DNA from 3 places in the Aeromonas sp. MdU4 genome. Region 3 is predicted to be linked to each of the others. Evidence: predicted binding sites of a transcription regulator. Region 3 holds the regulator's gene; each other region holds the start of a gene.
What was found. Region 3 encodes sigma-54, which starts transcription at its own class of promoters, with help from an activator protein. Its sites were predicted from a motif close to TGGCACNGTTTTNGCTT; they were not measured.

Region 1: a site for sigma-54 is predicted at 1,247-1,263, ahead of flgF (flagellar basal-body rod protein FlgF). Genes of this name have one in related genera too.
Region 2: a site for sigma-54 is predicted at 1,034-1,050, ahead of flgA (flagellar basal body P-ring formation chaperone FlgA). Genes of this name have one in related genera too.

What each region holds. Positions count from the first base shown of each region.
Region 1 is NZ_JBHFMW010000038.1:32,448-34,717, forward strand. It holds gene flgE (flagellar hook protein FlgE) at 1-1,157, shown strand, start outside; gene flgF (flagellar basal-body rod protein FlgF) at 1,302-2,048, shown strand; gene flgG (flagellar basal-body rod protein FlgG) at 2,064-2,270, shown strand, end outside.
Region 2 is NZ_JBHFMW010000038.1:27,596-29,865, forward strand. It holds gene flgM (flagellar biosynthesis anti-sigma factor FlgM) at 1-150, opposite strand, end outside; gene flgA (flagellar basal body P-ring formation chaperone FlgA) at 243-926, opposite strand; gene ACE1BR_RS21070 (chemotaxis protein CheV) at 1,071-1,982, shown strand; gene ACE1BR_RS21075 (CheR family methyltransferase) at 2,000-2,270, shown strand, end outside.
Region 3 is NZ_JBHFMW010000016.1:16,476-18,745, reverse strand. It holds gene ptsN (PTS IIA-like nitrogen regulatory protein PtsN) at 1-148, opposite strand, end outside; gene hpf (ribosome hibernation promoting factor) at 151-438, opposite strand; gene ACE1BR_RS08555 (RNA polymerase factor sigma-54) at 460-1,899, opposite strand; gene lptB (LPS export ABC transporter ATP-binding protein) at 1,965-2,270, opposite strand, start outside.

The DNA.
Region 1 (2,270 bases), on a different contig from region 3:
AGTTCCATCAAGGGGCGCTGCAATTTACCAATAACGCGCTGGATCTGGCGATCCAGGGTAACGGTTTTTTTGTGACCTCTGACGGGTTGACCAATCTGGATCGCACCTATACGCGTGCCGGTGCATTCAAGCTTAATGAAAGCAGCTATATGGTCAATAATCAGGGCCACTATCTGCAAGGCTATGAGATTAATACAGATGGTACCCCGAAAGCGGTCAGCATCAATGCAACCAAGCCTATCCAGATTCCGGATCGAGCGGGTGAACCGGTTAAAACCAGCAAAATTGACGCTAGTTTTAACCTTCCCTCTAACACCGATCCGCTACCATCCGGTTTTGGTGCAGGACCTGCGTCAACATTTGATCCAAAGGATTCAAAGACCTATTCGTCATCCACTTCTGTGGTGATTTATGACTCGTTGGGGGAACCCCATACTATCACTCAATATTTTATCAAAGAGGCCGACCCTGCCAACCCGGGCAAGCCGACCACCCCGACTTCCTGGCGGATGTATCTCTATCAAGGAGATAAACCGATTGATATTGTTGGTGGCGCAGCGCCGACAATGGCGGCTGGTTTGAACCCGGCCCCGTTGGGTGCCCAGATTACATTTGGCGCTGATGGCAAAATGATTACACCGACAATACCGGCAAGCATCAAGACGGAGCAACTGGGGGCTGGAGCGGGCATCATTACCAATGGTGCAGACCCGACTCAGCAGGTTGATATTACGTTTGGTACCGTGACCCAGTATGCGTCACCGTTTGAAGTCAACAAGTTGTCACAAGATGGTTCTACTGTTGGTCGTTTGACCAAGGTAGAGATCACTCCAGATGGTATTGTGTCCGCAACTTACAGCAATGCTACGACCATCAAGGTCGCCATGGTTGCGATGGCCAAATTTGCCAACTCGCAAGGGCTGACTCAGGTAGGTGATACTTCCTGGCGGCAATCCCTGCTCTCTGGTGACGCGTTGCCAGGTACTCCGAATTCTGGCACTTTCGGTACCATCAAGTCATCTTCGCTGGAGCAGTCTAATGTGGACTTGACCTCTGAGCTGGTTGACCTTATCACTGCTCAGCGTAACTTCCAGGCCAACTCACGTTCTTTGGAGGTTAACAGTTCGCTGCAGCAAACCATTCTGCAGATCCGTTAATTCATCTCCTATTGAGAAGGGCGCTGCGGCGCCCTTCTTTCTGAGTAATCCCTCCTGTTTTGTTGCCCCTGAACTTCCTGAATTGGCATTGGCATCCTAATTGCATTTCTCTGACTTAGAGTCATCTGTTTGACGGAGAATCCCATGGATCACCTGCTTTACATCGCCATGTCCGGGGCTAAAGAGAACATGAACAGCCTTGCTGTGCGTGGCAATAACCTCGCCAATGCCAATACGACTGGCTTCAAATCCGATTTCGAGCAGGCCCGAAGCATGCAGGCCTTTGGTGAGGGATTGCCTAGCCGGGTGTTCGCCATGACGGAACGTCCGGGTCAGAATTTGCAGCATGGCATGCTGATGACCACCGGGCGGGATCTTGATGTGGCGGTCGATGGTCCTGGCTGGATCGCGGTGCAAGATCCCAAGGGAGGAGAAGCTTATACCCGGATGGGAAATTTGCAGGTTAATGCGACCGGCAATTTGCAAACGTCGACCGGCCTCAATGTGGTGGATGACGGGGGTCAACCTATCGTGCTGCCGATGCCGATGGAGAAGATGGCGATCAATCGCGATGGCACCATCAGTGGCCGCCCGGAGGGGGCTGGGGCCAACTTGTCGGAAGATTTTCAACGGATCAAATTGGTCAACCCGGCAGCCAGTGCGGTAGAGAAGGGGCAAGATGGTCTGTTTCGGCGCAAGGATGGTCAGAATGAGCCCGCCTCTGCCAATGTCGGCCTCATTGCTGGCTCCCTTGAGGGGAGTAACGTCAATGTGGTCGATGAAATGACCAACTTGATCCGGTTGCAACGGCAGTTCGAAACCCAGATCAAATTAATGAAAACGGCCGAAGAGAATGATGAGGCCCAAACCCAGTTGCTGCGTATCAGCTAACCAAGGAGTTACATCATGAATCCTGCACTTTGGATCAGCAAGACCGGGTTGGATGCTCAGCAGACCAATATTTCGGTCACTTCGAACAACCTGGCGAACGCCAGCACCGTGGGTTTCAAAAAATCACGGGCGATCTTCGAAGACCTGCTTTATCAGAACATCAACCAGCCTGGTGGCCGTTCCTCTGCCGATACCGAGCTTCCTTCCGGTTTGATGCTGGGG
Region 2 (2,270 bases), on a different contig from region 3:
ATTAGTCAAGGAGACGGAGTCCAGCTTGACAGTTGCCGCTTTGCTTTCATTTTCGGGCGATGAGGTGACTGACTTGCTGCCTGTCCCCTGGCTACTACCGGTATTTTGCAACCGATTGTTCGCCAAGTTGTTGATATTGTTGATGGCCATTTGAGTTACCTTCGTCTGCTTTAAGGTTTGCTTACCTGTTTATCGGTACGGTAGGTCAAAACTTTAGAAAAAAATTGTCAATGCCTCAGACATTAAAAAGTGACCGACACAGAGCCCACTGCACTCACTTTACCCTCGACTGTTTTACCAGAGCGAATATTAACGAGTTTGATGATCTCCCCGAAGCTGCCATCTTGCAAGGCTCGGGCCATTGTTTTGATCTGGAAGTTGCTGTTTTCCGCCGTCAAGGTGACCTGATCCCCTTTGCATACCACACAGACTTGGCTTAAACGGATAGGTTGCCCCGGCTTTATCTCCCGTTTGCTGCGAACGCCAATGAGGGGGGCGGGGTCAGTCAAATAGTCGCCACGGATCAGAGTCTGATCTTGATAAGCAAGCACCAGTTGGCTTTCGGTTAACACATCTCCTTTGGCAATGGGATTGGCTACCGTGACAAAGGGTTTTTGAATACTGACGCGAACTGGCAGATAGACATCCCAGGGCTTGTCTTCTTCGCATTTCAGGTAAACGGTTGTATTACGGCGAATTTCCATTTTTGCTGGTAAGCTGATGGTTAACCGATCTTCGCAGCGGGTAAGCGGGAGTCGTTCATCGAGGGTTGCCGTTGTGACCTCGGCCTTTGCATCCAAGGGTATGTCGAGTTGACCATAAACGAACTCTTGTGCCTGTTCTTGCAGATAGGTGGTGACCTCCGAGGCGGAGCTGGAAGATATGCTGCCAAAAAAGAGGCTGATGAGTAAAAGTCGGTTAATCATTTTTGCTCGTTGGTCGATAAGTTGTTCACGCATATCACCATATTTAACTATGATTGCTTCAGAATCTGTTCGTTGTCACATCAATAGTCTGACGCAATCCATCACGCATGCATGATTAATGCCAAGCGTTTTTAGGGAGTGTTTATGGCCAGTATCCTGGACTCGGTCAACCAACGTACCCAGCTAGTGGGACAAAACCGGCTGGAGTTGTTGTTGTTTCGTCTCAATGGACGTCAAAGATTTGGCATCAACGTATTTAAAGTGCGTGAAGTGTTGCAGTGCCCCCCCTTGACAGTGATGCCCAAGCTGAACTCCTGCATTCGCGGTGTTGCACACATTCGTGGCCAGACTATCTCTGTCATCGATCTCAGCATGGCGATGGGCAAACGGCCGATTGAAGACTTGAGCAAATGTTTCATTATTATCTCCGAGTACAACCGTTCCATACAGGGGTTTCTGGTGCACTCGGTTGAACGCATCATCAACATGAACTGGGAGTCGATATTGCCCCCACCAAAAGGGGCGGGTCGAATCAACTACATGACAGCCGTTACCGAGGTTGATGGTGAGTTGGTCGAGATCCTGGATGTTGAGCGCATTCTCAACGAAATATCACCGGTTTCCACCGAGGTAAGCAAAGAGTTGGTTGAGGCCAGTGTTGAACACCCGACTCTGGGTCGACCAGTGTTGGTTGCTGATGACTCCTCTGTGGCACGCAAACAGGTGCAGCGTGCGCTGGAAGCGATCGGGGTTGAATGTGTGCTGGCCAAGGATGGTCGCGAGGCATTGAACATGTTGCTGGAAATGACCAAGAGTGGCCCCATCAAGGATCAGATTGCACTGGTGATTTCGGACATTGAAATGCCCGAAATGGATGGTTATACCTTCACTGCCGAGATCCGGAATAATCCCAATCTCAAGGATTTGCATGTTATTCTGCATACATCCCTTAGTGGAGTATTCAACCAGGCAATGGTGCAGAAAGTTGGTGCGAACAACTTCATCGCCAAGTTCCAGCCGGATGAATTGGCAAAAGCCGTACAAAACGCACTTTAATTAAGAAGAATCGCTGCATGAAGACACTTTCGGACGACTTATATAAACAGTTCAGTAACTTTCTCGCGGTACAGAGTGGGATCGTGCTGGGTGATAACAAACAGTATCTGGTGAAGAGCCGCCTTTCACCTTTGATGGCGCAGTTTGGCATCGAGAGTCTGTCTGATCTGGTTACTCGTGCAATGAGTGTACGAGAGCGCGACCTGAAAATGGCAGTAGTGGATGCCATGACGACCAACGAGACCCTGTGGTTTCGTGATACTTATCCGTTTCAGCTTTTGACTGACA
Region 3 (2,270 bases):
GGGCCAGCAAACATTCAAACAGCGCCTGACGGGAAGTGCCAAGGCGTTCTGCGGCCAGCTCGCTGATGATTTCGAGGGCCCGTTTCTTGCTGGTACAAGGGACTGCACTCTTGGTGCAGTCCCGACTCAGTATGTGTTCAAGTTGCATAGTTATTTTTTATTTAACTTATCTTTGTGCTTGATGATCTGCCTGTCCAGCTTGTCGAGCAAGATGTCTATCGCAGCATACATATCGGCATGCTCGGAATTGGCGAATACCTCACCCCCGCTGACATGCAATTTGGCTTCCGCTATCTGGTTCAGTTTTTCCACGCTAAGCACCACATGCACGTTGTTGATGTGGTCAAAGTGACGCTCGAGTTTGGCAAATTTATTATTCACATAATCACGCAGAGCTTCGGTAATCTCGACATGGTGTCCGGTCAGGTTAATTTGCATAACATCATCCTTTTGTTTTGCCTAAACCAGGCGTTTGCGCTGATTGGAAGGTGGGATAAACAAGGATTCGCGGTACTTAGCGATCGTGCGTCTCGCCACCATAATACCCTGTTCGGCCAGCAAATCCGCGATCTTGCTATCACTTAACGGCTTGACAGGATTTTCTGCCGTCACCAGCTTTTTGATGAGCGCGCGGATTGCGGTCGATGAGCACTCTCCTCCTCCTTCGGTGTTCACATGGCTGGAGAAAAAAAACTTCAGTTCGAAAATGCCCCGTGGGGTATGCATATATTTCTGGGTGGTCACCCGGGAAATGGTGGATTCATGCATCTCTACGGCTTCGGCGATATCGTTGAGCACCATGGGTTTCATCGCCTCTTCACCATACTCGAAAAAGCCCTGTTGCTGCTCGACAATGCAACTGGCTACTTTCAGCAGGGTGTCATTGCGACTCTCCAGGCTCTTGATAAACCACTTGGCTTCCTGCAAATGGGAGCGAATAAACTGGGTGTCGGTGCTACTGCGCGCATTGCGGGCCATCGCGGCATAGGCCTCGTTGACCCGAATGCGGGGGGCGGAATCGGGATTGAGTTCGACCACCCATTTATTGCCCTTTTTGACCACAGAGACATCCGGTATCACATACTGGGAGTCACTCTGGATAATGCCGTTACCGGGACGCGGCTCCAGCAACTGGATCAGATCGAGCACCTCCTTGAGGTCGCTCTCCTTGAGTTTGATCTTGCGAGCGAGGGTACGGTAATCGCGGTTGCCGAGCAGTTCCATGTGCTCGAGAATGACTTCCTTGGCCTCATTGAGCCAGGGAGTTTGCGGGTCGTACTGCTCCAGCTGGATCAGCAGGCACTCCTGTACCGAACGGGCGGCAATGCCAACCGGATCGAAATGCTGCACCCGCTTGAGGACTGCAGCCACTTCGTCCAACTCAACCTCCACCTCATCGCTACTGACAGCAGCCTGGATATCCTCCAGCGCAACAGTCAGATAACCGGATTCGTCGATGGCATCGATGATGGCGAGCGCAATAGCGGCATCCACATCACTGAATGGCGTTAGGCGCATCTGCCACAGCAGATAATCCTGCAGGTTTTCGGTGGTCTCCCCCTGATAGACGGTATCTTCCCCATCGTGGATAGGGCCCGCGCTCTGGGCGGTACCGGCTGAGTAGACTTCGTCCCAAGTGGTGTCTACCGGCAACTCGTCCGGCATCTGCTCCTGAGCCATGGCATCGCTGGAGTCCAGTTGGCTGGCATCGACCTGCGCCTCAGGGCTGGTCTCCAGCACTTCGCTCTCTTCCTGCTCCAGCAAAGGATTGTTTTCGAGCGCTTGCTGAATTTCCTGCTGAAGTTCCAGCGTGGAGAGCTGTAGCAGACGAATCGCTTGTTGTAATTGCGGCGTCATGGTCAGGGACTGACCGAGACGCAACTGTAATGTCGGCTTCATCTACGTCGGGATATCCTTGTGTTCAGCGAGGCACACGTCAAAGGAAATGAAGGCATGCCCCCTTACTATAGACTGAATTGATCGCCCAAATAGACGCGCTTGACCTGCTCATCGGCGAGGATGTCAGCCGGTGCACCTTCGGCAATCATCTTGCCGTGGCTGACGATATAGGCCTTCTCACATACGTCCAGAGTCTCTCTGACGTTGTGGTCGGTAATCAAGACACCGAGGCCCCTATCTTTCAGGTGCTGGATGATCTTCTTGATGTCTATCACAGAAATTGGGTCGACACCTGCAAATGGCTCGTCCAGCAGAATAAAACGTGGCTCGGCGGCCAGGGCGCGGGCGATCTCGACTCGCCGCCGCTCACC